Regions from separate parts of the Bacillus infantis NRRL B-14911 genome, predicted to be linked through region 3. Evidence: riboswitches for the same ligand, from Rfam matches in the RefSeq annotation. Region 3 holds a riboswitch; each other region holds the start of a gene.
The links. A riboswitch is a leader RNA that binds a small molecule or an ion and turns the genes downstream of it on or off. The one in region 3 is predicted to bind S-adenosylmethionine.
Positions count from the first base shown of each region.

Region 1: linked by a shared signal. The riboswitch ahead of N288_RS12440 (peptide ABC transporter substrate-binding protein) and the one ahead of N288_RS20265 (methionine ABC transporter ATP-binding protein) in region 3 are both predicted to bind S-adenosylmethionine.
Region 2: linked by a shared signal. The riboswitch ahead of metK (methionine adenosyltransferase) and the one ahead of N288_RS20265 (methionine ABC transporter ATP-binding protein) in region 3 are both predicted to bind S-adenosylmethionine.

Region 1 is NC_022524.1:2,486,601-2,497,489, reverse strand. Features, by position in the region: gene N288_RS12485 (ABC transporter permease) at 1-511, shown strand, start outside; gene N288_RS24305 (CsxC family protein) at 722-1,705, shown strand; gene N288_RS12475 (hypothetical protein) at 1,862-2,044, opposite strand; gene N288_RS12470 (CBO0543 family protein) at 2,137-2,649, opposite strand; gene N288_RS12465 (hypothetical protein) at 2,911-3,234, opposite strand; gene N288_RS12460 (ATP-binding protein) at 3,312-4,577, opposite strand; gene N288_RS24300 (phosphotransferase enzyme family protein) at 4,748-5,650, shown strand; gene N288_RS25545 (DUF6254 family protein) at 5,883-6,008, opposite strand; gene N288_RS12450 (DUF3231 family protein) at 6,210-7,223, opposite strand; SAM riboswitch class I at 7,419-7,522, shown strand; SAM riboswitch class I at 7,600-7,697, shown strand; gene N288_RS12440 (peptide ABC transporter substrate-binding protein) at 7,866-9,488, shown strand; gene N288_RS25395 (hypothetical protein) at 9,579-9,734, opposite strand; gene N288_RS24730 (YkvS family protein) at 9,906-10,082, opposite strand; gene N288_RS12435 (TetR/AcrR family transcriptional regulator) at 10,286-10,889, shown strand, end outside.
Region 2 is NC_022524.1:3,725,692-3,736,580, forward strand. Features, by position in the region: gene N288_RS18750 (class I SAM-dependent methyltransferase) at 1-115, shown strand, start outside; gene N288_RS18755 (tetraprenyl-beta-curcumene synthase family protein) at 260-1,351, opposite strand; gene N288_RS18760 (alpha/beta hydrolase) at 1,363-2,166, opposite strand; gene N288_RS18765 (gamma carbonic anhydrase) at 2,334-2,846, shown strand; gene N288_RS18770 (C39 family peptidase) at 2,965-3,840, shown strand; gene asnB (asparagine synthase (glutamine-hydrolyzing)) at 3,837-5,741, opposite strand; gene metK (methionine adenosyltransferase) at 6,065-7,264, opposite strand; SAM riboswitch class I at 7,696-7,873, opposite strand; gene N288_RS18790 (thiol-disulfide oxidoreductase DCC family protein) at 7,989-8,354, opposite strand; gene N288_RS25725 (hypothetical protein) at 8,469-8,591, opposite strand; gene qoxA (cytochrome aa3 quinol oxidase subunit II) at 8,724-9,671, shown strand; gene qoxB (cytochrome aa3 quinol oxidase subunit I) at 9,713-10,889, shown strand, end outside.
Region 3 is NC_022524.1:4,005,419-4,016,307, reverse strand. Features, by position in the region: gene N288_RS20300 (PDZ domain-containing protein) at 1-1,029, shown strand, start outside; gene N288_RS20295 (Gfo/Idh/MocA family protein) at 1,150-2,133, shown strand; gene N288_RS20290 (hypothetical protein) at 2,153-2,449, opposite strand; gene N288_RS20285 (GNAT family N-acetyltransferase) at 2,589-3,062, shown strand; gene N288_RS20280 (class I SAM-dependent methyltransferase) at 3,150-3,923, shown strand; gene N288_RS25260 (hypothetical protein) at 3,978-4,118, shown strand; gene N288_RS25890 (methyl-accepting chemotaxis protein) at 4,180-4,698, opposite strand; partial or broken gene N288_RS25885 (protoglobin family protein) at 4,942-5,496, opposite strand; gene N288_RS20270 (PAS domain-containing sensor histidine kinase) at 5,648-7,075, opposite strand; SAM riboswitch class I at 7,399-7,498, shown strand; SAM riboswitch class I at 7,626-7,728, shown strand; gene N288_RS20265 (methionine ABC transporter ATP-binding protein) at 7,805-8,836, shown strand; gene N288_RS20260 (methionine ABC transporter permease) at 8,826-9,476, shown strand; gene N288_RS20255 (MetQ/NlpA family ABC transporter substrate-binding protein) at 9,492-10,322, shown strand; gene N288_RS20250 (M20 family metallopeptidase) at 10,366-10,889, shown strand, end outside.

The DNA of each region.
Region 1 (10,889 bases), 1.5 Mb from region 3:
GCTGATCTTCTTTCTAAGGCTTAAGAGCGAGGAGAGAAACGACAGAATCGATATACTATTGTCAAAACCCATTTCACGGCTGAGACTGGCAGGAAGCTATTTGTGCCTATCACTGATTTCCAGCGTTGTCATGCAAATGCTGGCTATTTTTGGACTTTGGGGGGCGGCTGTGTCCGTTATGGAAGATCCGATTCCATTTGGAAGTATGCTGAGTGCCGGTATTGTTTATTTGCCAGCTGTCTGGCTGATGGCAGGCGCGGCCGTCCTTCTGCTTGGATACCTCCCAAGGCTGACTGGCCTCATATGGATTATACTCGGCTATTCTTTCATTATCGTTTATTTGGGAAGCTTGCTTAACTTTCCCGAGTGGCTTGCGAGGCTGTCGCCATTTGGCTATGTTCCGTCATTGCCTGCAGAAGAATTAAATAGGGGACCTCTGTTTTTGCTGATTGTTGCTGCTGTTTTCGCTTCTGCCGGTTTTACCGGTTATCGAAACAGGGACCTTGGCTGAAAAATAGAGTGCAGAAACGGATGGCTGGATACCGGCCATCCGTTTTGTTTGCAAAATAGACATTTTACCACTGGCAACCGTACAAGCCGCGTATAGCTGCATCACATATAAATTAAGAGAGTGAAGAAACTTCACAATGCTTTCAGAACTTCAGCTCCCTTATTCAACGGGAGGACCTGTCAGCAAAAAATTCCAAGGAGTGATATGAGAATGTCAGATCAAAAAAAGAAAAAGTCAACTAGCTATCAGCATAATATGAACTATGGATGCCCGCCGAAGCACACGCCGAAATATCCGGCAAACCATCAGATTGATGGATACTGCAAGCCGTCCAACAAAGGGGAAACAGAAACAGTTGATGCCTTTACACGCTCATTCCCGCCGCGCGGAGACTTTCAATTCTTCCCTGTCATTGATGCAAATGTGGTGCTGGCAGAAGTTCTTCTTGAAGCTGATGTAGAGGCGCATATCGAACTGCCGACTCCGGCAAAGGAAATCAAATCCATCCGCAAAAACGTACACCTGACTCAGGCTAAGGTAATTCCTTCTGTTGTCAGAAGAGACCTGGTAAAAGTGTTCATTACCGGCGTAGTCCACAAAAACATTCAGTATGTAGAAGAATACAGCGGATATGTAAGAGATTATGGCGTAGACATCAAGTTCAGCACCAATCAGCAGGTCCGCATCTTCAATCCTGTAAATAACAGAACAAGCCAAAAGTCCAGCGTCCACGAAAACCGCTTCCTGGACAAAAAAGGACATGGTGCAGATAAAGACCAATTCGGTTCCTATCATTCCGAGTTCTTTAATGAGCCAATTGAAGTGAAACTGCTTGGAGCTATTATTAACGAGCTTGATTTGGCTAAAGATCACAATCTGTGCGGCAGCTTTAAGAAAATCACTGAAAAAATGGAAGTTGTTATTTTCTTAAAACTTTTCCAGAAACAGCAGTTTGATCCACGCTGTGGATTTGGGGCAGATGAATTTGCAGCTGATAATTTCGATGCTCAACCAGAATTTCAGGGTCAATATGAGGACGGACAGGACTTTGACAAGCCTGATCTGAACGGATTCGGAGACAGCTACGAAGAGGATGCCGATTCTGGAAAAGGCGCTGACAGCCTCCGCAAATCACTGCGCGGCCAAATGAAGGAAATTCTTCGCAATGCATACAACCAAGGCTCTAATCAGTAATAAGCAGAGTTGAAACAGAAAAGAGGGACAGGCAGCAGCTTGTTCCTTTTTTCTGTTTACATAATAATTTTATCGTCTATTATTTTTCGTTTCTTTATAGAAAAATAATCGAAAAAAAAAGCCTTCTCATTGAAGGCTGGGGAGGTAAATAGGGTATTAGCGGTATTCATTCAATCCTGTCCCGAAAATATCGAATTCGGGGGCTGTTCCTTTAGTAGAAGGAGGGACGACAGAACTGCTACCTGTTAAGCTGATAACCAATTTCTTGGGCTCCACTTCACCTGACCGAATGGCGGCTGCATCAGTTTCTGCCTTGAATGGGTTTTCAATCATGGACATGGCTGATTCAACTCCTCCTTTAATATTTCATACACTTTTTTAATACCCAGCTGGACAAGTTCAAAACCTTGCCCGGTAAGAAATCTTGAAATTTAATGTCTATTTTTATTCAAAAACGCTCTCTGCTGTTTATAGTCGACCTTTCGAATAGTTTCAATAATATACCGGTTCAGAAGCGACTTGATCGTAAGTGAAGCAAATGAATGGTATCCTGTCCATCCTTTCTGCCATTTAACAAGCTTTGTTCTCCGTTCAGCCCATGATTCTATCCGAAAGATGATAAAAGTAATGACAATCATTTTAACAAAAAGAAGCACCCCTTTGTCCCTGCTTGTCACCTGGTTGGCAAGCAGGGAGGCTGTCGGGTAAAACAGATAGTCAAATAGTATATTGATATCACTCAGCTTTGGCAAAAACCGGACAGGATAGGAAACAAGCTTCTTGCTGACAACATATTTATCAATGATCCCATTTGTGTACGCATTGAAAAGGTATGCAAGAAGCCAATCTTTAATGGGCGGTTTCCTTAAGGTGAAAAAGAGGATGCAGATTGAAAAAATAGACATGAACCATAGTACTTTTCTGTCTGAAGCATTTCGTCCCATCGCTCTTCATTCCCTTCTTTAAAATTAAGGCTCGGCTGTGTTTGTCGCACCGAAAGGCAGCAGGATATTCTGCTCTGAAAAAGCCTGCTTTTACACCGTAAAAATTCTGTCTATATGACCTCAAACCACCAGCAATGTTTAAAGAGCCAAAAATATAAAAAAGACCTATTAATAGCATGTTCAGAAGCAGTTTTTTTATGAAGCCAAGTGGATGAAAGTGAGGGAACTGAGAAAAAAAAACAGCCTCTGAAGAGACTGTTTCTAATTATTAATGATTGACCTGATATCTATAGAAGCCATATCGCGAGCCGCAGCAAAGGAGCGGACATTCTTTGTCGCCCAGTAATCATAAAGCCGTGCCAGGCTGTTACGGTCGTATACCTGATGGGCATATGAGTCATAAAAATAAACAAGCAGGACATTGACAACTACCTTCGGCAGCTGTCTCCGGTTGTTCAGGGACCTGAGTGCCAGGTTTTCCAGTCCGCGCACTTTTCCTCCTGTAAGCCTTGTGACCATTTCAAGAGGGGTGGCTGTTTCACAAAAACGGATAAAATCCGGATCATACAAGTTATTCAGCATCATAAATCTCCTGTTTATGGATTCTTTCTTAACTATACACGTTATTTTTCCCCTGTACCATATGTGGCTTAATAGACACATTATTTTGTTCTATCAGGAATAAGCTGAAGCGGCAGGATGATCGTAACCGCTGTGCCCCTGTTCACTTCACTTTCATACTCTATCCTCCCATCCATCTCCCTGATGATCTTATTTGTCACCATGCTGCCAAGCCCCGTTCCTTTTGATTTTGTTGTGTAGAAAGGAAGACCTATCTTTTTCAGCTGTTCCTCTGTCATGCCGATTCCATTGTCAATAACCTTAAGGGATACCGTGTTCGAAAGCTGATTGGGCTGGATGGTGATCTGAATCTGCCCGTCTTTCTCTGTAGATTCTATGGCATTTTTGATTACATTCATGATGGCCTGCTTCAGATGGTGCTCATCACCGCGGACAAAATGATGCCCCTGTTCCTCAAAAAGTATCGACGTATCAATGTAATTCGCCAGCGGACGGAGCAAGTCCACACTATCCCTGACGACTTTTTCGAGATTCATGACAGTCAGATTGAATTGTTCCGGCTTGGCGATTTTTAAATAATCAGTGATGATCTTATTGGTTCTGTCCAATTCCTCCAATATGAGTGGAGAAAAGGATTTAACCTGATCATCTGTCGTCTTTTCGCTCAAATACTGGATGAATCCCCTGACTGTTGTAAGCGGGTTCCGGATTTCGTGGGCAATGGCAGCAGCCATCTGTCCGACCATCGTCAGCTTGTCCAGATACACAACCTCTTCTATCTGCTTATTCGTCTTAATGAGTTTCTCGATAATCAGTATAATACTGCTGAAAGTAATATAAAAAGCAGTAAAGTACATGAGATAAAAAGATAAATCCAAAAATCTTATATTGAAGTAAATGACCAGGATATATAGGATTGCATAAACTGCAAATGCTGCAGAGCTTATGATCAATTTATATGAAGTTTCAATATATTTCTTCCGGAAAGCGAGCCCGACCAGCATAGCAAGCAATGATACCACAACACCGGTAATCATAAATGGACCGCCAATGGCCATTCTGATCAGCGAGACGACAAGTACAACGATCAGGCCTGGTATAGGCCCGGCATAGAGAGAAATGATCAGTATCGCGATCATCCTGAAATCGAAGTGAGTGTCTCCAAGTGTCTCAATAGGATACAGCATGCAAAAGACTGCTCCCAAAGATCCAATCAGCCCGTAAGTAAGCTTGTGCTTAAAGGAAAGCAGCTCCTTTACTTGAAAAGGAAAAAATAAATTTGCATTAAAGGTGAATGAGAATAATATCGTCATGTTTATTAAAAGCGTTTTTAGCAAAGTAATCAAATGTGATCCCCCAAAAATGACTTGGATAAGAAAGCGTGGCAAACTGCCACCCTTATTATACTCGCATATCCTTGTCTGCGGGGAAATTGTACAAAATTCCTGATTTTTTGCAGGAAAACCCTTGGCCTTATTTGTATATATTTCAGAAAACGATAATGGAAGTGGAACCAATGAACAGAATTTCTGCTGTGGAAAGCAAATATAAGTTCAAAATAAGCAAGGAAGAGAAGCTGACTGGCCGTGTTTCGCTTTTAAATTCTGAAGACGGGATGCGTTATATTCTCAAAAAGACGAACGGTCATGATCTGGAGAGAGAAGGGGAGCTGCTCCGGATTTTAAAGGATAAAGGGCTACCCGCCCAGCAGCTGTTATTTGCATTAGATGGGTCTCGATCCTTTACTCATAGCGGCAAGGAATACAGCCTTTACAACTATTGCAAAGGGGAAAACTTCAAGGCTGACGAAGTACTGATATCTGAAAAAGCACCACAGCTGCTGGCATCATCCATTGCGGCTTTTCATGCTGAAATGAAAGAAATCGAACTTGGCTATCCGGAGAAGGAACTTTATAAAACTGTCTATGGTTTTGCTGTCCCTGAGGTGGTGAAAAGCCCATTAGCAAGGGGGGATTCTATCAGAGAGATTATTGCTGCTGTAGAGCCGGCTGTCAGAAGTATGTCTGACACACTTCCCAGGCAGCTGATTCATCGCGATGCACATTTTTATAACATTCTTTTTGATGAAGGCAGGTTTTCAGGCATGATCGATTTTGAAATCGCTGAAGTAAACCACCGAATTTTTGATATTTGCTATTGTGCGACCAGTGTATTATGCGAAATCTTTGGTGATGAAGAAAAAAGGGAACAGTGGGTGCTGTTTTCAAAAATGCTTTTCAAGTACTATGATGAAACAATCGGTCTGACGGCTCTTGAAAAGAAGTATTTTGGGGAGATGCTGCTCTGCATCCAGCTGATCTTTATGGCTTATTTTTCAAGAGATAAGGAATTGTTCAGCTTGAATGCTGAAATGCTTGTCTGGATTTATGAAAGGCGGTGTGAATGGCAGCAGTTATAGATCAGGTTTGCTCCCAATAGCCAGTTACAGCACAGGCTATCAAGAGAAAAGGGCGTTATTAGCAAGTTTTGGGATTTATTAGCAACTTTTTCAGTTTATTAGCAACTTAAACCATATATTAGCAACTTTTCGATTTTACTAGCATCTTTCCCAGTTTATTAGCAACTTCAGCGCCAGAAAGGAAATGTAAAGTCTAAATAAAGGCCCGGGACTATGTCCCGGACCCTTTCTTTCAGGAGCGTCCGCCTTTGCCGGGTTCATCAGCCAGCTGATCAAATGATTTAACCTTACCATGCGGATGCTGAGTTTCTTTTCTCTGCCGCCACTGTCTTTCTTCCTGCTTTTTAGACTGTGTCATGAGAAGCCCTCCTCTCATTGGTATCCTTTTTAGATTTGCCTGATGTCCCTTTTTCAGTCTTAAAACTTTCTCCCAGCTGGAGTCTTGGGTATATTTTGTCCAGGTTCCTTAATTGCTTATCTGCTGGTATAATCCGGTTGTATTCAATCATGGAAGCAAACGAAAAAAGAACAGCACAAACCCCAGCTTTTAAAGATGGGGTCAGGGTGTTCCTTTTTTAGCCAATGCATCACGGTCTGTCGTTCCGGGAGGCTGCTCCAGCCAGCCGTGCTTGATCATAATGTCTGCTCCGCTTTTAGCATACAGGGCAATCTCAACGGCTAGCCGCTGATAGCTGGCTGCTACATCAGTACGCTGGCTTGCAACGCCTGCTGTAGCATAATTTCCGGACCCGGTTGCACTTAACAAAGACATATGAAACATCATCAGCTTATCGGAAAATACCTGCTTAGTTGTATCGTATACGGCTATATTAGGTGAACCTACAGCCTGTATATTGCTTTCCAGCAGAATCTTCGTAAAAATGCCAACATGCTTTTGGGAAATTTCTTTTCCTCTCAGCATAAATTCCTGTACTTCTTTCAGCCGAGCTGTTTGTGCAAAAGCTGCGGCAATCTGCAGCCCGATGGAATTTGTCTGTATATTCACGGTCAGATGAGAAATTTCCACCGCATTCAAAGGTCTTTTAGTCGCAAAGGGGTTCAGGCCGCTTAAATATTTCTTTGTATCCACATAATCCGTTTCATGCGGATACGAGATGTAGGGAGCTCTTATGTAAATCCCTTTTTCAAGCATCAGGTTTGTAGTCATATTGTAGAGCAAGGCTGTTTCTGCCAATCCTTCGGTAAAGAATTTCCTTATATCATTTCTGGCGCACATAGCAAGCATGCCGCTGTAAGCAAGCATTCCCGCTTTTGCCATATGGTTGATATATGCCAGGCAGAAGGTGTCTGAAAACAGACTAGGAGCATCAGGATTGACATCGCCTCCGCCGAAGCCATTCGGAACAGCCATTTTTTCTTCTTTGAAAAGGGGTTCCAGGTATTGCAGGTGGCTGGTCGAAAGATCAATGGCAAATTGGAGGGCAGCGCCAATTTCAGCTTCTGTTGCATGGGTAATCATATAGCCAAGAACACATTTTGACATGCTGTCATTCATATAAGTAGTCCAGAGCATCGCGATTTCTGCCGATGTAAGGGGGGTTTTCTGGTCCATAGGAAGACTCCTTCAATCAGTATGAAAATAGTGTTTGCAATTTAGGGAGGAATTATAAGGCAGGAACTATCCTAATTATGTCTTTAGCCCTTCTGTTGTTTGAAAATATAGAAAAGTAGAACTTTTATCTTTTCTGTTGACGAAATTTTCTAAATTGGTTATTCTTAGTGCACCGAAAAATTATATATCTATAATTTCTTATCAAGAGAGACGGAGGGGTATGGCCCGAAGAAGTCTCGGCAGCAGGTTCATCCGGACACTGTGCCAAATCCATCAGGCAAAGGCCTGGCAGATAAGAAGGGATCTTGTTCATACATACTGTCCTCTTCTATCTGCAGAAGGGGCTTTTTTATTTCTGCCAGCTAAAAAACTATATCACTTATCCAGAGAGGCGGAGGGACTGGCCCGATGAAGCCTCGGCAGCAGGTCTGTTGACACTGTGCCAATTCCACCGGTATACCGGAAAGATAAGCAGAGACCATTCCTCTCAGCTGTCTTTGCCGGGAGGTTTTTTAGTATGGTAAAGAAGTAAAGGATATTTTCGGAATAAGCCATAAAGGACGGGGGGATTGCTAATTTAAATCTTAGTATTTTAATATGATAAATCGATTTAGAGCGCTAAAATAAAAGGAGGATAAAATTATGAAAAAATTATCACTGGTATCGCTGGCCATCCTGCTGTTTGCGCTGGCTGTTCTTGCAGGGTGCAGCAATGGTGAAGAAGGATCAGCATCCGGAGAAAATGACGTTGAACAAGTATTGAATGCCAATCTTGGAGGGGAGCCGTATACCCTTGATCCTGCTTTTGCATCTGATACAACTTCCTTCTGGGTGATCGATAACTTATATGAAGGCTTATACCGCTATGATAAAGACGGAAATGCAGTGGAAGGGGCAGCCAGCAAGGTTGATGTTTCAGAAGACGGTAAAATATATACCTTCACAATCAGGGACGGGCAGAAGTGGTCCAATGGAGATCCGCTGACAGCAAAGGATTTTGAGTTTGCATGGAAAAGGGTCCTGAATCCTGAAACAGGCGCCTATGATCCTTCTAGCTTTTTTTACATAAAAGGGGCTGAAGAATATAACAGGGAAAATGGTTCTGTGGAAGATGTAGGAATTACTGCAGAAGACGATCATACCCTGAAGGTGGAGCTGGACACCCCGATCAAGTTCTTTCCGAAAGTACTGATGGGACAGGGCTTCATGCCGGTGAACCAGAAAACAGTCGAAGCAGACGAAAACTGGGCTGCAGGGCCGGAAACCATTGTGACCAATGGCGCTTATACACTCGGCAAATGGGAACATAATAATCTTCTTACTCTGAAAAAGAACAGCCAATACTGGAACAGTAAAGATATTACTATTGAATCCGTAAACTTTAAAATGGTGGCTGATGCCAACACCGAATATCAGATGTATAAATCAGGCGATATTGATTTGATCAAGAATCTTGCCGCCGATGCGATAGATATCGAAAAGGGGGGCAAGGAATTTATCAACTCTCCGCAATTCAGTGTCTATACATATACATTCAATGTAAATGAAGAGCCTTTCAATAACAGTAAAATCCGCAAAGCTTTCAGCCTGGCAATCGACCGTGAAGCTATCACAAAAAACATTTCTAAAGGCGGCGAAGAGCCAGCCTACGGCTATGTGGGCTACGGTGTGGAAGGGCCGTCAGGGAAGGACTTCCGGGATGAGAAGAAACCTTACTACTCTTTTGATGCGGACGAAGCAAAAGAATTGCTTGCAGAAGGAATGAAGGAAGAAGGCTGGAAGGAGCTTCCTTCTGTAACCCTGAAATATAATTCAGAAGGAAACCACAAGAAGATTGCCGAAGCTCTGCAGGAAATGTTCAAGGTGAACCTTGGGGTTGAAGTGAAGCTGGAGAACCAGGAATGGAAAACATTCATAGATACTTTCAAGCAGAAAAACTTCCAGGCGGCGCGCATGGGCTGGGTAGGGGACTTCCTGGATCCGTACCCTGTTCTGGATCTGTACAGCTCAGGCAGTTCCAGCAACTTTACAAACTGGTCCAATCCTGAATTTGACAAGCTGCTTGACCAGTCACTGACAGAGCAGGACGAAGCAAAGCGATTTGAACTGCTGCATCAGGCTGAATCTGTCCTGATGGATGAGATGCCGATCATCCCAATCTACTTTTCTTCTCAGAATGCGGTTGTAAAAGAAAATATTAAGGGAATCCGGTTCAGCCCGCTCAATAATCCGGATTTCAGATATGCTGAAAAGGTTTCTGAATAAGTCTGCACAAAAGGAGCCGGTATACCGGCTCCTTTTACAAGGTGAAAATTCCTATGTGAGTATAAAAAACAGCCTTCATCAGGCTGCAGGTTAAGAGGAAGCGGCGGGCATATTGGAAGCTGGCAGAGCAATGATTTTGCCGCCGATCTGGATATGAACGGTATCTTTGTAAATAGCCTTTACAATCCCTTTTAGCAAAACAGGTGAATCTACCGCTAATTTCTTTGAGTCTTTGCTGATTTCCATGCCAGAATCCTCCCAGGGTATGAATTTTGATCAATTGGCAGAATGATTAAACATATAAATCAATTCTACCTTTATAGCTTAAATCCTGCGTATTTTTTCATGTAAAAGCAAATAAACTCAGCAGCTTTTTTTCTATTAATATCTTCGGCCGCCATTATACATATCACGCTTTCAGACAATCTTGTAATTTTTATGCGATACAACCGTTATTGGTGTATCAATTTTTAACAGCAGTGCATCCTCATCGCTTATTTGGACAAGAACGCTTTCTTCTTTAACCTTCACAACCGTTCCGGTAATGGTAAGGTCATGCCTTTTAAATCTGATTGTATCTCCCTCTTTTGCCATATGTGTGACCCCTTATCGTTAAATTTTCAATCAGTAAAAAAACTTTGACGTAAGGACTATCCTAGTGAAATTAAGTTCATTATTGCACCATAAAAAACCCCTGTCAAACAATAAGGTGAACTTCAGTTCATGTTTTTTTGCTACCTGATTTTAAGCTCTCTGCTATGTTCTTTATATGATATGATGAGTTTGGAGGTGAGCCTATGGCGGATAAAAGTGCCGGCCCGTTTCCGGGCGAATTCCCATCACTGCCCAAACAGGAAAGAGCACTTCAAAAACGAAAGGCACTCCTGGAAAGCGGGCGGAGGCTATTCATAGAAAAAGGCTACGAAATGACAACAGCAAAAGAAATAGCAGCGGCAGCCGATGTGGCCACAGGCACCTTTTACCGCTATTTCTCTGATAAGCGCCAGCTGCTGATGGCACTGCTGCAGGACAAAATCGACTTTCTAATAATTCCTGAGCCCGACTGGCTAAATGGAGACCCGGTTCTCCTCCTTGCCCGGCTGCTGGATGAGCACTACAAAAGGCTTGAAGCCGTCGGCATTCATCGTGTGCTGCCTGAATTGCTGCCCAAGGATTCCGAATTGGCCGGCATTTTGCAGGAGGCTCGGAGAAATATACATATGCAGATTGTGCAGGGTTTAGAACAGGCGAGGCAAAAAGGATTGACCTGGAAGGACATAGATCTTGACACTGCCGCATGGTCTGCCCTCATTTTGGCCGAAAATGGACCTCATAAAGAGGAGCAAAGTTCTTCGCCGCTCAATACACTGGAAGCAGCCCGAATCATCTGCAGGATGATTT
Region 2 (10,889 bases), 280 kb from region 3:
CTATCTCCTGCGATATGTTAAAACCATTGAGCAGGAGCGCGCTCATGTCCTGCAATATCAATTTATCAACCAGGCCAATAAACCGCCTTTTATTATAGCCATCGAAAAAAGATGAAAGCCTGCCGCTGTGCAGGCTTCTTTGTTTTAGCGCTGCAATGACGGGAGGAAAGACTTCGGGGTGCAGGCCGGGCAGGTTTTAATGCCTCTTTTATCCAATAAAAAAAGCGCTGACCTGGGACAGCGCTTTACAATGCAATTTTTAAAAAAGCAGCCTGGCTAATCCAGCGGGCACCCATTTTTGCACAGTCCGATAGGCCCTTCCATTCACATAAAAGAAATAGCTGACCGGACCGCCTGTTTTTATGATATGGCGGGCCAGGCGGCGCACATGCTTTTGCCTGCGCACTTTTTCATCGGAGAGATAAATGCCGAGCAGCCCCCTGTTGATGAGCCGGTGGAAGCTTTTGTGCGGCAGGCCTTCAATATGCTTATCCGCCTCGGCAATAAAGTGCTGCAATCGTGCAAAAAGCTGCTGTTCATCCTGATAATAGAAGCAGAAATTCAAATCTCCTCCCTCCAGGTCTTCCTCCTGGTCGATCAGGTAATCGAGGAGGATATGAAGTCCCTGGATATAAGGAAAATAGCCGCGGCGGATTTTTGCTGCATCCTCCTCGGCAAATTCATCAGACAGGGCGCAGGACACAAGACTGAAAATCCCGAGTGTAGAGCCTGAACAGGCTGAAAATTCATACCACTCCATTTCAGGAACAAGTCCTCTGTATTCTGCATGCCAATTTTGCAGCCTATTGACCCGTTCTTCGGGACAGACATGTTTATGGATCTGCAGATCGGAGTAATAGCGGCAAAGCTCCTTTAAATAAGAGCGGATGCTTTCATAATGCCTGCAGCCCCTCAGCATCCCCCGGCAGGCTCCGGCCAATTCTGCGAGATAACCGCCGTCCTCTTTCTCCTGCCGCTCCCGGTAGTAATCACCTGATCCCGGCTCCAGGGAAAGGGCATCTTCCATAGCCTCATGAAGGGCGGAGAAATCAGCAGGATCCTGGGAGGTGCTTCTGTCACAAAGATTGTCCAGATAATCGCTTACCGTCTGATAGGCGACAATGAACCGGACAGCCTCCTTATACCGGTCCTTGGCCAAAAGGGCCATGATGGCGCCTCCCTCGCAGTGGAAGGCTTTATGGCCGATGCTTGCCAGCGCCTGCTTTCTAAGCTCAGGATCAGGGATGTTCCCGGCCCTTTCCCTCCAGTACGCCAGCTCGCGGTGGACTTCAGGGATGATTTTTTTATATACCTTTGTCATTAAAGGGATTGGCATGGAAGGTACAGTCATTTCAACACCTCTTATACAAGGTAGCCGAGCGTTTTCAGCTGGCTGTCGACAAAGTCCTTGGCATATTCGAAAATTTCTTCCCGTTCCGGTTCATTGAAGATTTCATGATAGCATTTAGGCCATTCCTTGAACCTTTTTTCAGACAAGGGCGCCTGATTGAACCAGTTTTTAACCGTCGCTTTATTGACAATCTTGTCCTCCCCTCCCTGCATAACAAGCATGGGGATATCCTGTGTCTTTTCCTGATTTTCAAAAGCGAGCTTAATGGCATGGACCAGCTCCCTGTACCATCTGACAGACACCTTTGTCACATAAAGGCTGTCATTCAGATCTGCCTCCTGGACATCCTTGTTTCTTGTGGCCATTTCAATCGTCAGTCCGGAACTCATCCTGAGGCTCGGCGCCACTCTATTAAGTCCGTAAGATAAAAGATTCAGCATACCGGATGGCTTTTGAATGAGCCCTAGACATGGCGAGGACAAGATGATCCCTGCCAGATTCATCCGTTCTTCCTGAAGCAGCCTGATTGACGCCAGGCCTCCCATGCTGTGCCCCAGCAGAAATACCGGCAGTTCAAACTGATAGGCAGCCTGGATCCAGTCCTTAATCTCAAATATGTATTCATCAAAGGAGTCGATATGGCCTCTTCTTGATCTGGTTGTCATGCCCTGGCCGGGAAGATCGCCCATAATTACATGAAAACCGGATAAACGCCACATTTCGATAAGCCAGCCGTATCGGCGATGATGCTCCATAGCACCATGGACCATAACGATCACCGCTTTAGCTTCACCTTCAGCTTCCCATTTCCACATAGTCTTCCTCCTGTTAGTACACAAATTTTCTACTAGCATTATCCTATAATCTGAAGCTGTTTGCCAAATGGCAGCTTCGCCAGAAAATACAATCTCCTGAAAAAAATGGCGGCTTGCTCCGACAAAAAATGATAAAATCTAACTATTACAACTAGGGAGTGTATAAAATGATCTACCCATATAAAGGGAAATTCCCCCGCATTTCGCCGACAGCGTATATCGCTGATTATGCGACCATCACCGGGGATGTTGAAATTGGCGACGAATCCAGCATCTGGTTCAATACGGTTATCCGCGGCGACGTAGCCCCGACAATCATCGGCAAAAAAGTAAATGTGCAGGACAATTCCGTCCTTCACCAAAGTCCTGGCAACCCGTTAATCATTGAAGATGAAGCGACCATCGGACACCAGGTCATCCTTCACAGCTGCATCATCCGCAAAAAAGCGCTGGTCGGCATGGGGTCTATCATCCTCGACAATGCCGAAATCGGGGAAGGCGCCTTTATCGGGGCCGGCAGCCTGGTAGCTCAAGGCAAGAAGATCCCGCCCAATACACTTGCATTCGGAAGGCCAGCAAAGGTAATCAGGGAACTGACAGAAGAGGATATTAAGGATATGGAACGGATCAGCCGCGAATATGCCGAAAAGGGCCAGTATTATAAGTCGCTCAAAGACTAGAAGGCGGCTGCATAACGGACAGGCTAGTTACTTTATAGTTACCCTATTGGAAAAAACTTATGCTTATCAGCCAAAAGCGGCTGAATGGGCTGGAACACGATAACACAAGGTGGTGCAAATGAATTATCTCTTTATTGTTATTCTATTGCTGCTGATCTTTTTTCTTTCTCTTCTTTTAAAAGCAAAGAAAGGAAAGCGTCTCTTCAGCCCTTTTATTCTATTTATCTTCATTGCTGTACTCCTTGCAGGGGCCATAGCCATTGACCATAATCAGCCAGGTTCGCCAGGCGGTATTGCAGACCGGATCAAGTCCTGGATCAAATCTCCTTTGACATCGGCGAGTTCCTTTTTGGACAAGACACTTGACCGGCCTATCATAAAAATCAAGGATGAGGTGCTGCTTGACGCCCCTGTTCTGCATCAGCTCCCTGAGCTTCCGCGGGGCTGCGAGGTTACTAGTCTCAGCATGCTGCTGCAGCATGCCGGGGTTCAGGCAGATAAAATGACGCTCGCAAAGGAAATAGAAAAAGAACCGACTCCCTACAAAAAGGAGAATGGCAAAGTATATTACGGCCATCCGAACGACGGCTTCATCGGTGACATGTATTCCCTTGATGGGCCAGGTCTTGGTGTATACCACAAGCCGGTCAAGGATCTGGCCGAAAAGTACCTGCCCGGCGAAATAATTGATTTGACCGGTTCTGATTTTACAGAGCTGAAAACGCATCTATCAGATGGACAGCCTGTCTGGGTGATTACGAACACGGCCTATCAGAAATTGGCTCCGGATTATTTTCAGACATGGGAGACGCCTAGCGGGCCGGTTAAGATCACTTATAAAGAGCATTCTGTCCTGATTACAGGATATGACTCTGGATACGTATATTTTAACGATCCGCTCACAGGAGAGAAAAATAAAAAAGCACCCATTGATGGCTTTGAAGAAGCCTGGGTGCAGATGGGAAGACAGGCAATTACCTATCTTTCCCGCTAGCCTTTCATAGGCTGAAAGGATGGTTCGCTGATCAGTTCCTTTTCAAATGAATATTTCTTTTCGACATACACATCATGCCAGAGCATAAACATGAGCACAGTCCAGATTTTCCTGCTGTTGTCTGCTTTATCCTGGCAGTGGTCTTCAAGAAGCTTCAGAATATAGTCTTTATTAAGCAAATGATCCGTGCTGCTTTCGCGGATTATTTTTTTTGCCCACCCGTTCATCTCGTCCTTCAGCCAGTGGCGGATCGGGACAGGGAAGCCAAGCTTTTTGCGGGTTAGCACATGGTCAGGCACAACGCCCTCCGCCGCTTTTCTCAAAATATATTTGGTCGTTCCATTGGCCGTTTTCAGGTTTGTCGGAATCCTTGAAGCTACATTGAATACCTCTTTATCAAGGAATGGCACGCGAAGCTCAAGGGAATGGGCCATGGTCATTTTATCAGCCTTCAATAGAATGTCGCCGCGCATCCAGGTGTGGATGTCGATATACTGCATACGGTCCACAGGATCATAGCCCTGGCTCTCCGCATATAAAGGCCTTGTGATATCTTTATAATCGATGCCGTTCTGGTAGACGCCAAGCAGCCTGCGCTTTTCTTCTTCAGTGAACATTTTTGCATTTCCGATATATCTTTCTTCCATCGGAGTCACGCCGCGTTCAATGAAGCTTTTGCCTTTCATGCCCTCAGGCATCATCCTGGCAATCAGCCTCAGGAAAGCTTTCCCGACCTGCGGTATTTTATTGAACATTTCAAGCGACTGGGGCTCACGGTAAATATTGTAGCCGCCGAACAGCTCATCCGCACCTTCGCCTGAAAGGACAACCGTTACATGCTTGCGTGCTTCACGGGCAACGAAATATAAAGGCACACATGCCGGATCTGCGAGCGGATCATCCATATGCCACATGATCCTAGGCAGTTCATCCATATACTCCTGCGGTGTGATCACATAGCTGATGTTTTCAACACCCAGCTTATCCGCTGTTTCTTTGGCTACATCAATTTCGCTGAATCCGTTCCGCTCAAAGCCGACAGAAAATGTCTTGATATTCGGATGGTATTGTTTTGCAATGGATGCAATGATGGAAGAATCGATGCCGCCGGACAGGAATGAACCAACCGGTACATCGCTTCGCATATGCATTTTAACAGAATCGAACAGGACGTCTTTTATTTCTTTCACAAATTCCGGCTCAGACTTTTGGACAGGCTGGAAGGAAGCCTTCCAATAGCGTTTGATGTCCATCGGAGAACCGATTTTCTTTGTGAAATAATGGCCCGGTTCAAGTTTATGGATGCCAGCGGACATTGTTTCCGGCTCCGGAACAAACTGGTACGTCAAATAATGCTGAAGGGACTCATAGTTAAGGACGTCATTTTCCAGCGCCATCAGGATACTTTTCTTTTCAGAAGCAAAAAATGTTTTCCCATCATTTTCGAGGTAGAAGAAAGGCTTGATTCCGAAATGGTCTCTAGCCCCGTATAAGGACTGCTCCTGTTTATCCCAGATGACAAATGAGAACATGCCGCGGAGTTTTTCAACCGCTTTTTCCTTCAGGTGGCTGTATAGCGCGATGATTACTTCTGTATCTGAATTGGTCTCAAATGTAAGGCCTTCTTTTATGAGCTCTTCGCGAAGCTCCACATAGTTATAGACTTCGCCATTGAAAATGATCCAGTATCTCTCATTTTCATAGGTCAGCGGCTGATGGCCGCATTCGATGTCAATGATGCTCAGGCGGCGGAAGCCGAACTGGATATGTTCATCATTGTAATAGCCTGCATCATCAGGCCCCCTGTGGGTAATGATATTATTCATATTTTCAAACTGCTGCTTTTGCGCATCGTTCAGAACTTGCGCATTTTCATGGACACAGCCGATAAAACCGCACATTATGTAGTTCACCTTCTTCAATTTAGTCAAAATCCCATTCCGTCTGAAAAAAACAGCGGAAGGCATTCATGCCGGTGCAGTGCTTGCCCGGCCAGCCATAATCTGCCATATCACACATTAATCCCAAAAAACATACTCTCTAATACTACCACTAAACCTGAAAAAATGGCACTATCAACATGAAAAACAGGCAGGGGAAAAATTAGGCATTTACAAGAATTATTCACAGATCAGCAGACCGTTAAACGCTCTATCCCTTTAGACGAAATATAAAAGCGGGAGCTGCATATTTCAGCACTCCCGCTTTTTTGTTCTTATAAGGATTATTTTCCAGCCTGCTGGCGCAGTGTATCTGCTTTGTCAGTGCGCTCCCAAGGAAGATCAACATCTGTACGGCCGAAATGTCCGTAAGCTGCAGTCTGCTTGTAGATAGGGCGGCGCAGGTTCAGCATATTGATGATGCCTGCCGGGCGAAGATCAAAGTTATCGCGGACAAGGTCGACAAGCGTATCTTCGCTCACAGTTCCTGTTCCGAATGTATCAACAGAAATGGAAACCGGCTGCGCTACCCCGATGGCGTAGGCAAGCTGCACTTCAACCTTATCAGCAAGGCCGGCAGCGACGATATTCTTCGCTACATAGCGGGCTGCATAAGCTGCTGAGCGGTCAACCTTTGTAGGATCCTTGCCGGAGAATGCGCCTCCGCCGTGGCGTGCATATCCGCCGTAAGTATCAACAATGATTTTGCGGCCAGTCAAACCTGCATCCCCTTGAGGTCCGCCGATAACAAAACGGCCAGTAGGGTTGATGAAGTATTTTGTATTTTCATCGATCAGTTCTTTTGGAACGACCGGATTGATGACATGTTCTTTCAGGTTGCGCTGGATTTGCTCCAGGCTGATTTCAGGATGGTGCTGTGTGGAGATGACAATGGTATCGATGCGTACCGGCTTGTCGTTCTCATCATACTCAACAGTCACCTGTGTCTTGCCATCCGGACGCAGATACGGAAGAATTTCTTCTTTGCGCACTTCTGTCAGGCGGCGTGATAATTTGTGCGCCAGGGAAATCGGAAGAGGCATAAGCTCTTTCGTTTCATTGCAGGCAAAGCCGAACATAAGGCCCTGGTCCCCTGCGCCGATCGCTTCGATTTCTTCATCTGACATTTGGCCTTCACGCGCTTCAAGCGCCTGGTCTACACCCATTGCAATGTCAGCTGACTGCTCATCAATGGAAGTCAAGACAGCACATGTTTCGGAATCAAAGCCGTATTTAGCACGGGTATAGCCGATATCCTTGATTGTTTCGCGGACAAGCTTAGGAATATCAACATATGTAGATGTTGTAATTTCACCTGCAACAAGGACTAACCCTGTTGTAACAGATGTTTCAGCAGCAACGCGGGCATTTGCGTCTTTTGCTAAGATAGCGTCTAAAATTGCATCAGAAATCTGGTCACAGATTTTATCCGGATGACCTTCAGTAACTGATTCAGAAGTAAACAAACGGCGTTTATTTGACATCTGATTTCCTCCTTATTTATAAGAATAGAGTGAGGTTCTTATCCGGCGCTACACCTTATTCTTCCCCTCGGATTGATACGGTACTCATTCCCTAAGTAGTATTGAATAAACATGGAGTTTTTATCCCGCTCTCGCGTATGCATTGCTTCACAATCTGCATAACCGGCTGGTTCCATCCCCCGGTACGTGCATTCTCAGGCAAGTGCTGAAAAGGCAGGTCACCGCCGATGCAGAAAACCGGTCAAAGGCATTATATATAAGCCAGGCACAATAGAAATTGTATGATTTTATCCTGTTAAATGCATAGCCCTTGTAAATCAGCTTTATGCAAAAACTTCCATAATATGCAATTAAAAGACATCCCTCAAAATGCAAAATAAAAAACCTTCCCAAAGTGAAAAGGTTGAAAGCAAAATGATTCGCGCCTTTCACTCTTATCGTTCAAGGAATCTTCCTTGCGTCAGGTTAGCACCTTTGCTAAAAACAGACCATTGCTGGCTGGTAATTTGAACCGTTATGCTCTTTTCAGCATATATCCGTTTTCAAAAGCATCATTAGCAGGTTGCTGGGTTTCATCGGGCCTGTCCCTCCACCAGCTCGGGATAAGAGAGTATCCGTTCAAGGTAAAATCATAACGTACAGATGTAGCGGCGTCAATCATTTTCTCCGCTATAGCAAGAAGAAATTCATCCTGCACCTGCAGAAAATCCGATATGGAAATTAATCACAGGGAACAGCTGCCGTCCTTGCATTTCTTCCTAAGCAGTTTGTGTCTGTTCCGTGCAATCCACCGGTATACCGGAACCCCGGCAGCAGATGCGAAAGGAAGGTGCATAAAGAGCCCGAGAACGAAGGTCAGGGGGAACAGCAGCAGCAGCCTTCTTACTGCATAGAAACCTTTCAGGACCTTTTTTTCAGGAGTTATAATATGAAGCTCTTTCCTCAGCTCCCTGCTGCTGAACTGAATTTCTCCATGCTCCTGTTCATATTTCTGGAGTGAAACCCAGTCTACCCTGTGGAGCAGGTCAAGCTTTTGGAAAGATTTTTTTGTCATCTGGCAAAGCTGGCAAGTATTGTCGTAAAGGGCCATCGTTTTCACATTACCATCTCCCGCCTGTAAAATCGTGCTTTTTATTAAATTTTACCATACCTTTCAATCAATATAGAAGCAGTGTAAACTTATATCTATATAATATATGTTTCATTATAAATAATGCCTCTTCTGCTTAGCTGCAGGAGTTTCCCCCGCCTTGGCAAGCCCCCTTAATTTCTGTTGTGCAAATAATATGCCGCAAAGTTCGGAAAGAATTTCTATCTTCTTGAACAATTTGTGACACCTTTCACATTCTATTGAATTACCCTTTAAAATTGCTTATGATGATAACAGATTGTGAACTATGTAACATATACACTATTATTATGTTATTAAACTTTCAGCCATTGAGAAAGGGGCTTATCCATGAAAAAGAAATATTCTTTGCTTTTAGGAATATTTACAATCATTACTATTCTATCAGGCTGTGAGCCGCTGATGGTGCTGGATCCCAAGGGGCCTCAGGCCGCCGTCCAGGCAAAAGACATCATCCTGTCAACGGCAATCATGTCTGTCATCGTCCTTGTGGTTTTTGCCATGCTTGCTTATATGCTCTATAAATACCGCTCTTCAAAGCAAAGCAAGGATTATGAACCGCCGCATATTAAAGGAAATCTTCTGGTCGAAGCGGTCTGTGTCGGTATCCCCGTCCTGATCGTCATCTTCCTATCGGTTGTATCCACACAAAGCAACTATAAAGTGGAATCAGCACCTACAGGATACGGCGACAAAGAGCCTTTAGTCGTATATGCATCATCTTCTAACTGGAAATGGCATTTCAGCTATCCAGAAGAAGATATCGAAACAGTCAACTATCTATATGTACCGACTGACCGCCCGCTTGAATTTAAGCTCTATTCATACGGACCGATCACAAGCTTCTGGATCCCTCAGCTTGGCGGACAAAAATATGCCATGGCTGATATGGTCAACACATTGCACCTGGGAGCAGATGAACCCGGTGAATATATGGGGCGCAATGCCAACTTTAACGGAAAAGGCTTTGCTGAAAATACATTCAATGTAACAGCCATGCCGCAGGAAGAGTTTGACCAATGGGTTGATGACGTGAAAGATACGGCTGAGCCTCTTACGGAAGAAAAATTCAATGAACTGCTTGAACCGGGGCATCTTGGACAGTCAACTTATACCGGAACACATCTTGATTTCATGCCCGCACCTGAAGGCGAGCATGGCGGCCATAACCATGGTTCCAGCTCTGACAGCCATGATGCTGACTCAGATCATGAACATATGGATATGGAAGAGGACGGATCTGGCGACAATGGCCACTCAGAACATGAAGGCCATTAATAAGAACAGACCCGCTACCCTAGAAAGGAGTTTAAAATCCTATGGAATTCTTTGAACGTTTTGCCATTCCGCATCCCAGCCCTGTAATCTATGCGTCAATGGTTGCTATAGGTTTAACGGTTATTGCCATCATTGCAGGCTTGACTTATTTTAAAAAATGGGGCTATCTGTGGAGAGAATGGCTGACAACAGTCGATCATAAACGGATTGGGATCATGTATCTGATTTCTGCCCTGCTCATGCTTTTCCGAGGCGGCGCAGATGCCATCATGATGCGTGCCCAGCTGGCTGTGCCGGACAATACCCTCCTTGACGCACAGCACTATAATGAAATTTTCACAACGCACGGAACAGTTATGATTCTGTTCATGGCAATGCCATTCATCATGGCTTTCATGAACTTTGTTGTGCCGCTTCAAATCGGGGCACGCGACGTTGCTTTCCCTAAACTTAATGCACTCAGCTTCTGGCTCTTCTTCATGGGTGCCATGCTGCTGAACATCTCATTCGTTATCGGCGGTTCGCCTGATGCCGGCTGGACTTCCTACTTCCCTCTTGCAGGGACTGAGTTCAGCGAATCAGTCGGAACCAACTATTATATGTTCTCACTGCAAATCGCTGGTTTGGGTACATTGATGACCGGTATCAATATGGTAACCACCATCCTCAGGATGCGTGCTCCTGGCATGACATTGATGAAAATGCCAATGTTCACATGGTCATCACTTGTTGCCAGCATCATTATCGTATTTGCTTTCCCTGTACTGACTGTTGCTCTTGCAATGGGATCTCTTGACAGATTATTTGCCACCAACTTCTTTACGACCAGCAATGGCGGTATGGATATGCTGTGGGCAAACTTCTTCTGGGTATGGGGACACCCTGAGGTATACATTCTGATACTTCCTGCTTTCGGTATATACAGCGAGATCATCTCAACGTTCGCACGCAGGAACCTTTATGGCTATAAATCAATGGTAGGATCCATGGTGATCATTTCACTCTTGTCCTTCCTTGTCTGGACCCACCACTTCTTTACAATGGGCCAGGGAGCTTTGACAAACAGTATTTTCTCTATTACAACCATGGCGATTGCCGTGCCGACCGGAGTTAAGATCTTCAACTGGCTCCTGACGCTCTGGAAAGGGAAAATTACGATTACGACGCCAATGCTTTATTCCCTTCTCTTCATCCCGATTTTCACAATCGGCGGGGTAA
Region 3 (10,889 bases):
CGCCAGCTGATCCCTGCTGGACTTGCAGCAGGTCTGGTTCTTTCCGTGATTACTCTGGGAACCGGCATGGTGATCCCGATAGAGCTTGTGTGGCTGACAGCTGCATTCACCATTCTTTGGAGTCTGACAGGAAAGGTACGGCTGCTTGCCCCGGCTTACACAGTGGGCGCAGCATTTTTCGCAAGCATTTATATCATTGACCGGGGCTTTAGCATCCCGCTCATTGAAGCTGCCGGCAATTGGACGGATGACATTCTATTCCCTGCAGGTGCATCTCTGCTTGCTCTTCTGATGATTGGCGAAGCTGTCCTGATTCTGCGGAACGGCGGCCGGGCAACGTCTCCGAAGCTCATTAAAAGCAAGAGGGGACAGACCATCGGTGTCCATGAAACGAAAAGGCTTTGGCTGCTTCCGTTATTTTTGCTTATCCCTGGTGATGCAATCTCTGGGTTGTTTGGCTGGTGGCCGCTGTTTTCCATAGGAGACAGCTCTTATGCAATCATCTTAGTTCCATTTTCAGTTGGGTTCTCTCAGCAGGTTCAGGGCATGCTGCCGGATACGGCTGCCAAGCGGACAGGCAGAAGGCTGCTGGTCTTCTCTATCATCCTACTCCTGCTTTCGGCAGCAGGCTATTGGTATCCGCTGGCATCGATCGGGGTTGCTGCACTGGCTGTGATTGGAAGGGAATTTATCACATACCGCCAAAAGGTATATGACAGGAACCAGTCTTTCTTTTTCTCGAGAAGGAACGAGGGCCTTGTTGTTCTAGGAGTGAAGCCTGGCACGCCCGCAGAATCGATGGGCCTTAAAACTGGTGAACTGGTTTCAAAGGTAAATGGACTGAAGGTTCACGATGAAAATGATTTATACAATGCACTTCAGCGCAACGGAGCCCACTGCAAATTGGAAGTGTTCGACGTAAATGGACAGATCCGCTTTGTCCAGAAGGCATTATATGAAGGCGACCATCATGAGCTAGGCATTCTGTTTGTGCAGGATGAATGGAAGAAAGATGAGCGGGCCGTTTGATGGCCAAATCAAAAGCCGGCTGCAATTTTAACGCAGCCGGCTTTTTTGCATAGACTCCATTCTCCCTGCTGGTATACACTGGAATTAGTTTATCAAAAAAAGAAAAGGGGTGTCCTGCTCATGGTCAAATTCGGCGTCATCGGTACAAACTGGATCACGGAAAAATTAGTTCTTGCCGGGAAAGAGCTGGAGGATTTTCAGCTGGCAGCAGTCTATTCAAGAACACGGGATAAAGGCGAGAGGTTCGCAGAGAAATTTGGTGCAGAGCATATATTCACAGATTTAGAGGATATGGCCAAAAGCGAAGTGATTGATGCGGTGTATATTGCAAGCCCGAATTCGCTTCACAGCGGTCAGACAGAGCTGTTTTTGCGAAATGGGAAGCATGTGCTTTGTGAAAAGCCGGCAGCTTCAAATACGGCTGAGCTGAAAAGGATGATCCAGACTGCTAAAGAACATCATGTGCTGTTCATGGAAGCGATGAAAACGACATTCTATCCGAACTTCCAGCAGATCAGGGAGCATTTGCCGAGAATCGGGAAGGTGAGGCAATATTTCGCCCACTATTGCCAGTATGACTCCAGGTACGAAGATTACAAGGCAGGAAGGCAGGCGAATGCCTTTGATCCGAAGCTGTCGAACGGCGCTTTAATGGATGTCGGCGTGTATGCGATCTTTCCGATGCTGGTTCTTTTCGGTAAGCCGAAAAGCCTCCAGGCAAGCGGATTTCTGCTGGAAACCGGATCAGATGCGTCCGGAAGCATTGTGTTTACCTATGAAAATATGGATGCGGCTGTCCTTTTTTCAAAAATCACCGATTCCTCCCTGCCGGCCGAAATACAGGGTGAAAAAGGCTCAATAAAAATAGACCGGATTTCCACAATGGATGTAGTGGAGCTGCAGCTGCGCAATCAGGAGCCTGAAATCATCTCTGTTGCCCAGAATAATAACAGCCTTTTCTATGAGCTCCAGGAATTTATCCGCCTCGTAAAGGCGGGGGAAACAGAATCAGATATTAACACTTTCCAGAACAGCTTGCTGGTCATGGAAATGCTGGATGAAGCCAGAAAACAGATGGGCGTCGTATACCCGGCAGACCTTTGAAAAAGTCACTGGCGCCAGGTTACCCGGTTTGGCGTTCTCGGCCCAAAATGGCTATTAAAATATATTGAATATAACAGAGTTCATTCTGCCTCTTCTTGCGCATAAGGTAAAGCTGGTTGATGAGTTCATTAAGCTGGACCTTGCTCAGCTTGTCTAGCATAAGGCTGATGGCGCGGCCTTTGCTGATTTTCACCTCAGATTGTTCTGATGTTCTGATGCACATGTCCCGAAAAGGCGTGATATACATGGAGAGCAAATCTTTAATCTCATTGGTCGTCAGCATGCTTTCATAGGGGATTCCAGAAGTTTCTTTCATGGTTATTCCGCCTTTCTAAAAGAGGGATTTATTGTAATATACCCGATTATCTTTTAATAAAGAGGCGGTTTGGAATTCCTTTTTAAAAGGATGCTATTATCATAGGTCATATTGGCTAGCTTCCTCTAGCGGATTGGCAATGAAAGGGGCAATAGGGAAAGTGGGAGATATCCAGGTTCTTAATATTAAAGACAGAAGGACAGCAGAAGAGGTCCTTGGCATCCAGATCCCAGCCTATAAAATAGAAGCTGAGATTATAGGCTTTGATGCTATCCCGCAGCTGTTTGATACAGCTGAAAGCTTGATGGCCTCCCGTGAAAGTTTTGTTGGAATGTGCCTGGATGGCAGGCTGGCCGGCGTTCTTGCTTATGAAGAGGATGAAAATTGGGTGGTCATCAGCCGTTTGACCGTTCATCCATCGTTTTTCCGGAGAGGGATTGCAAAGAGTTTGCTTGCTCATTTAACCAGTGAATTTACCGGCAGAAAATGGAGGGTACTGACCGGGAAGGGGAATATGCCAGCCCTTCAATTGTATATAAGTTTCGGGTTTAAAGAAAAAGGTGAGCTGGAGCCTGAACCAGGCGTGCAGCTGACGGTCCTGGAAAAAGAATAAGCAAAACCTATCACATACGATCGGAATTTCAATATTTTTCCTTTCATCACCCAGCCTTATAATATAACTAATAAGGAGGGGATTCCAATGCCAATCAATTTTCACGATAAAACGAATCAGGATACCTATTCTTCCCGGAAAGCTGACTCAACTTGGATAGAAACGGTTGGGAAAGAGATTGATTTAAGGGGAAAAAGTGTTCTCGACATTGGATGTGGAGGGGGAATCTACTCAAGAGCTCTGGCCGATATGGGAGCCTCACATGTGAAAGGACTGGATTTCTCACGGGAGCTGCTTGAGGCGGCAGACCGGGCTTCAGATGGTTATCCGCAAATAGAATTTGTGCATGGAAATGCGTACGAAACCGGCTTGGAGGGAGATGCTTATGATATGGTGCTTGAAAGGGCTGTCATCCATCATCTCGACCGGCTTCCGGACGCCTTTGCTGAATGCTTCCGGGTGCTGCGCCCAGGCGGATTCTGCCTGATTCAGGACCGGACACCGGAGGACTGCCTGCTTCCTGGCAGCAGGACACATATCAGAGGGTTCTTTTTTGAAAAATTCCCGGAGTTCGCGGAGAAAGAGATATCCCGGAGATATAACAGCTTAGCTGTACAATCAGCGCTGGAGGAGGCAGGGTTCTCTTCCGTCAAAGAGATTTCCTTATGGGAAGTAAGGAAGACGTACAGCGATATCAGCGGTTTGCGCCATGATCTCCTTGAAAGGACAGGGCGCTCCATCCTTCATGAGCTGAATGACAGCGAGCTGGCAGAGCTCGTGGAGCATATTGAAAGCAGGCTGACAGATGCAGGGAAAATTACGGAGCAGGATTGCTGGACCATCTGGCTCGCTGTGAAATGACAAAGTAAACGTATTGCTGTAAAATATATACAAATAAAGGCGGGGGGCGGTATTTTGAAATTCAGAATAAAGCGGAAGAAAGAAAAGAAAAAGAATAACAAGCTTGAAGTGATTGATGCTGCAATCGATCTGATAGAGCCGATATACCTTCTGTCCCGGTTTCTCATCCGTTCCCTATTTAAATTTGTGCAGTGAACAGAAAGCTATCAACATAAAAAAAGAGAAGCGGTGATGCCTATGCTTCTCTTTTGCATTTTTAAAAATTTGCCACTGTTAAGCTTAGTTCTTCAGCGGAATCGGATAATTTGGCAGCTGCACTGCTGATTTCGGAAAGAAGGCCGGTAAGAAGTTCGATGTCCTTTTCGATCTGGCGGCTTTTATCTTTGCTTTCTGTGCTTGCCGACAGGATTTCTTTGAAGACATTTCCTGTGTTTTCGATCTCTTTATTCCCGTTCACGACTATTCCATCAATGGTGCCAATCTGCGAAATCACCTCTGAAATCTGCCTGATTGTGCTGTTCAGCAGTGAGGTGATGTTAGAGGATGAGTCTTTTGTCTGTTCTGCCAGCTTTCTGACTTCATCGGCAACAACGGCAAATCCCTTTCCATGCTCGCCTGCCCTGGCCGCCTCAATGGCAGCATTAAGGGCGAGCAGATTGGTCTGGTCTGCAATGCTTGTAATCACGCCGGCAATCTCGCCGATCTGGTTCGAGGTTTTTTCCAGGCTGCTGATGGTGCTGGTAATTTCATTCACATTGCTTTTCAGCTCATGCATATTATCGACAACCCGATTCAGCTGGTCGCGGCCTTTGGATGAACGAGATTCCATTTCAGTCGAAGAAGCGGCGCCATCTTTTGCATTGCCGGATATCTGACGGGACTGATGCACAATCTGTTCTACAGAAGCGCCTGTCTGCTCTGACATGGCAGCCAGATTTTCAACGATTTCCCCGACATAGCTTTTCAGCTCGACCTTCGCTTGATTCTCCCTTTCGGCTGAGAATGCTTCCATCGTCTGCTGCATGATGGAAATGCATAGCTGGATTTCAAGATTGAAAATCTTCGCCATCGCAAAAGTCACGCGGCTTTGATCTTTCGATGACAGTTCCAGCTCCTGCAGGACAATTTCCAAGATGTTTTTCATAAGCAGCTGGTAAATGGACATATACCAGTGAATCTGCACCCCGATCTGCACATAAGCTTTTGCTGCTGTTCTGCGGCGTTCAACGAATTCGCCGTCAACTATGCCATTGAACAGACTGAGGATATACTGCTGGCTCATCTCTGTAGTCACGCCAATTTTCGAAATATCGGTTATTTTCCTGACATCCTCTTGTTCATAAGTGAGAAGTTTATTGTAAACGGCGCTGATATGCTTTTCGGCAATCGGGCGCACTGCCCGCAAAATAGCCAAATCTTCTTTTGTCAGGCCCATCACTTCAATCTGAAGCTTTAAATCCTGATCAAATTCAGTTTCCTGTACTGCATGTTCCAGTTCTTTCTGAATCAGGCTTTCAAGGTCAAACGATTTCGGTTTTGCTGTTTTCGTAAAAAGCACTTGAAACACTCCCATTTTCTATATCTATTATCCTGCTTTATATCGGCAATATAGGGGAAGTTTTTACTATTGTTTAAACAGAAGTACAATTGTTTTCAAGAAGGTCTGCAGCGAGAAGCTGGAGCAGAATCAAAAAAGCCCCGGGCAGGAACGCCGGAGGCTTCAATCAGACCACAGGAATCAGCAGTTTCACGATGGTTCCTTCATTTTCTTTGCTTGTTATATATATATTCCCGCCGTGGCTCTTAATGATCCGGTTGCAGATCATGAGCCCCAGGCCTGTCCCCTTTTCCTTCGTGCTGTAGAACGGTTCACCGAGCTTCGGCAGCCTTTCCTCGGGAATGCCGATCCCTTCATCCTTCACGCTGATCATCGCAAAGCTGTTATCCTGCCTGACCTCAATGCTGATTTTTCCGCCATGGGGCATGGCTTCAATTGAATTCTTGATCACATTGATAAGCACCTGCTTGATTTTATCGATTTCACAGCGGACGCTGATTTCAGATAGAGAGTATTTTACATCTATCATGATGTTATAGATAAGCGCCTGTGTGTTTAAAAGGGTGACGACACTCTTGACTATATTCACCAGATTGGTTTCCTGAGCCTCTGTCACAACAGGCTTGGCGAGGACAAGGAGGTCATTGACGATTTCTTCAATCCGTTCGAGTTCGGAAAGGATTACATCTGCATATTTTTCTGTTTTACGCTCTGTAAGAAGCTGGGTAAAGCCTTTGATGGCGGTAAGGGGATTTCTGATTTCATGGGCGATTCCTGCTGCAAGCTGCCCGACGACAGAGAGCTTTTCTGCATTATGAAGCTTTTCTTCGGTCTTTTTCTGGCCGGTGACGTCTTTGATGATGATCTGGAAAAGCTTCCGGTTCTTAAAAACGGTGGGGATCAGCTGGATAGCGGCCTTCCGGGTGTTCCCGTCACTCCTGATGATATTCAATTCAAAAGAGACAGTCTGATTCGCCTGGTAAAAATCCTTCAGATAGCCATGATCAGAAGGTGAAACATAGTCATACAAAGAAGCGCCTATAATTTCCTTGCTTGAAGTAAAGCCGAACACCTTCTTGCCTTCATCATTCATGTAGGTCCATATGCCTTTCTCGGTTGTCATGCCAATGGTATCCCTGCTGTATTCGACAAGGAAACGGTACTTTTCCTGGGTTTCCATGTTTTCTTCTTCCATATTGACGCGCTCGGTCATATCTCTTGATATGCACATGGCTTCCTGGCCGTCGCCGAGTGTGCTGATGCTGGTCTCCAGCCAGATATAGTCGCCTTCCTTGCGGCGGAACCGGAATGAAATGCGTGAGCTGCTGCCCGGGGATAGCCCGCGGAATTCTTTTTTGAGGATTTCTTTATCTTGGGGGTGGCAGTAGGCCAGAATGCAGTCCTTGTACAGTTCCTCTTGTGAATAGCCCAAAAGGGTGCTGCAGGATGGGGAAACATATAAAAAGATGCCTTCTTTTGTATGCCTTGAAATCAGGTCTGCCGAATGCTTCAGAGCCAGTTCGAGATTCTTTGCTTCAACTTTGTCCACAAATAATTCAGATTGATAGTCTCTGTTTGTTGCAATCAAAACCATTCTCCCTCCCGGAATGCAGTTCAATTTGCTCTTTTCCACTATTATACAATAGACAAGCGGGCATAAATATAGGAGTAAACTCCCTCTTCTTGTGTGAAGACTGGGGAGAATGTTGATAAGGGGAGGAAAAAATGTGGAAAACCTCCTTTATCCACAGCAGATGGAGTTTTTTTTTTTAAAAACTCTCCAAAAATAAGTAAGGGTTTTCAAAAATTGTGGATAAGAATTTTTATCCGAAAAATTTAAAAAAGGGTTTGACAGAACTTTGAAACGCGTGTAAAGTAAAAAACAATTAATCAAGCAAATAAACTTAATACGATAGCTTCTTATCCAGAGAGGTAGAGGGACTGGCCCTATGACACCTCGGCAGCGGACTGATGAACCGTGCCAATTCCAGCAGGCAGATTGCCTGAAAGATAAGAAGAGGACGAACGCCTATTATTCTGCCCTCTTCTTTTTGAAGAGGGCTTTCTTGTTTTCCGGAATAAAAGTGCGTGATGCTGCATAGCTATTGTGTTAAAACCAATTAATTTTATAGGAAAACCATAATTTCTTATCCAGAGAGGCAGAGGGACTGGCCCAATGAAGCCTCGGCAGCGGACTCTTATGAGTACTGTGCCAATTCCAGCAGGTGTGAGCCTGGGAGATAAGAAGAGCGGATGCTGATGATGCATGCCCTCTTCTGTTCTCAGAAGAGGGTTTTTTATTTGATATGGAGGGTGAAGCAAAATGATAGAATTTCAGGATCTCAGAAAGGTGTATGAAAGCGGCGGGCAGCAGGTTGCCGCGCTCAACGGGATTGATCTAGCAATAGAAAGAGGAGAAATTTTTGGTGTCATCGGCTTTAGCGGAGCGGGAAAAAGCTCGCTGATCCGCTGTGTGAATCTGCTCGAAAGGCCGACCTCGGGCAAGGTGATCGTCGATGGCCATGATCTAACCTCGCTTTCGCCCAAAGAGGTGAGGGAAGTTAAACGGAATATCGGCATGGTGTTCCAGCATTTCAATCTGCTCAACTCAAAAACGGTGTTCGCCAATGTAGCCATGCCGCTCACACTGGCAAAGCTGCCGAAAGAGCAGATCCGCAAACGGGTCGCTGAACTGCTTGAGTTTGTCGGCCTTGCCGATAAAGCGGATAAATATCCGGATCAGCTTTCAGGCGGCCAGAAGCAAAGGGTCGGGATTGCCAGGGCGCTTGCGACACAGCCATCGATTCTTCTGTGCGATGAAGCGACATCGGCCCTTGATCCACAGACGACGAGCAGCATCCTTCAGCTTTTGAAAAAAATTAATGCAGAATACAACATCACCATCCTGATCATTACCCATGAAATGACGGTCATCAGGGAAATTTGCGACAGGGTGGCAGTGATCGAGGCAGGAAAAATCATTGAAGAAGGGTCAGTGTTCAATGTATTCTCGGCGCCGAAAACACAGACGGCCCAGAACTTTGTCAGCTCTGTCATGAATGATTCAATCCCTGATTCTCTAAAGCAGCTTGTAGAGAAAAACGATGGAAAGGAAAGGATCTTCCGGATCAATTTCGTCGGCGAGTCAGCCGGACAGCCGCTGCTTTCCAGACTTGCCAAGAAGTTCGATATTGATATCAACGTGCTGTTCGGGAATATAACCGAGCTTCAGGGAATCCCTTTTGGAAACCTTGTTGTCGAGTTCCAGGGAACCGACCAGGAAGTGCAGCGCGCGCTTATGTATATTCATCAGGAAAAAGTCTCAATCAAGGAAGTGAAAGCACATGCTAGTTGATCACACGCAAATCATAGAAGCACTCATCGAAACCATTCAAATGGTGGCTTTCTCGCTTCTTTTCTCAACCATCCTCGGATTGCCGCTGGGCATCCTGCTGGTTATTACGAGAAAAGGCCATCTGCTGGAGAATCTGCCCGTTTTTAACGTGCTGAATGGGATCATTAACATATTCCGCTCTGTTCCATTCATCATCCTGATGGTCGCAATCATCCCGGTGACGCGCCTTTTAGTAGGCACCTCAATCGGAACGGCGGCTGCTGTCGTACCGCTAGTATTCTATGCCGGCCCATATATTGCAAGGTTAATCGAGAACTCACTCCTCGAGGTTGATCCTGGTGTCCTCGAGGCGGCGGAAGCGATGGGAGCGACTCCGGCACAGATCATCTTTAAGTTTCTCGTACCGGAAGCACTCAGCTCACTTGTCCTGGCACTGACCATTGCAACCGTCGGACTTGTCGGAGCATCCGCCATGGCAGGGGCTGTCGGCGGCGGAGGGCTTGGCGATTTGGCCATTACCTATGGCTATCAGCGCTTTGATACAACGGTCATGCTCATAACAGTCGCTATCCTGGTCATTATGGTCCAGGGGCTGCAAAGCTTCGGCAATATTTTATCCAAAAAAATCAGAAGACGATAACAGGAGGAATCATCCATGAAAAAACTACTATTAACGGCAATCATCCTCGCACTGGCGGTTTTCAGTGCAGCCTGCTCATCATCAACAAGCGGCAAGGAAAAAGAAAAAGAAGTGAAAATCGGGGTCAGCGGGTCAGACAACCGCATTTGGGACTTTGTAGCCAAGAAGGCTGAAAAAGAAGGAATCAAAGTGGAAATCGTCCGCTTCTCTGATTATGTCCAGCCAAACATCGCTCTAGCAGAGGGAGAGCTTGATGCCAATGCCTTCCAGACTATTTCTTACTTCAACGCTTTTAAAAAGGAACATGATCTGGATCTTTCACCAATCGCGACAACCGTTATTGCACCTATGGGCATCTACTCTGAAAAATATAAAGATGTAAAAGATATCCCGGAAGGCGGAAAGATTGCCGTGCCGAACGAAGCAACCAATATGGGAAGATCATTCCTGCTTCTGCAGGAAGCCGGCCTGATCACGCTGCCTGAAGACTTTGACGGAAATGGCAGCATCGACAAAATCGTCGACAACCCGAAAAACCTGGAAATCGTCCCTGTAGTAGCGGGCCAGACACCACGCGTCCTGCCGGATGTAGCTGCCTCCATCATCAATAATGGAATCGCTGTTGATGCTGGCTTCAACCCTGTAGAAGACTCTATCTTCCATGAAAGTGCAACAGCAACTCCATATATCAACATCATTGCCGCCAGAACAGAAGACAAAGACAATGAGACACTGAAGCGCCTCGGCGAACTGTATCAGGAAGATGATGTAGCTGAATTCATTGAAAAAGAATACAAAGGCAGCACAATCCCGACATTCGTTCCGCTTAGTGAAATCGGAGAATAATAACCGGTGCCTGGCACCGCTATAACCCAAGGAGGAGATCATTATGTCAGCACCTGCTAAATCTGTAACCGAGCTGAAGGAAAGAATCAATCAAAGTGTAGAAGCTGGAAGGGAGCTTTACCTTTCAACAAGCCACCAGATTCATGACAAACCGGAAATCGGCAACCAGGAATTTTTCGCATCCGGGCTGCTCTCAGGAATTCTTGAAGAAGAGGGCTTTGAGGTTGAGCGTGCTGTTGCCGGCCATGAAACAGCCTTTGCTGCAAGGAAAAAATCCTCCAGACCGGGACCGTCCATCGCTTTCCTTGCCGAATATGACGCACTGCCGGGAATCGGCCATGCCTGCGGCCATAATATCATCGGCACAACAAGCACAGCGGCAGCGATTGCTTTAAGCAAGGTGATTGAAGAAACAGGCGGAGAGGTCGTCGTATTCGGAACACCCGCCGAAGAAGGCGGACCTAACGGCAGTGCAAAGGGCAGCTTCGTGAAGCACGGCCTGACAGAGGGAATTGATGCGGCGCTTATGATCCATCCTTCAAGCAGGACGGCATTGACAAGCTCCTC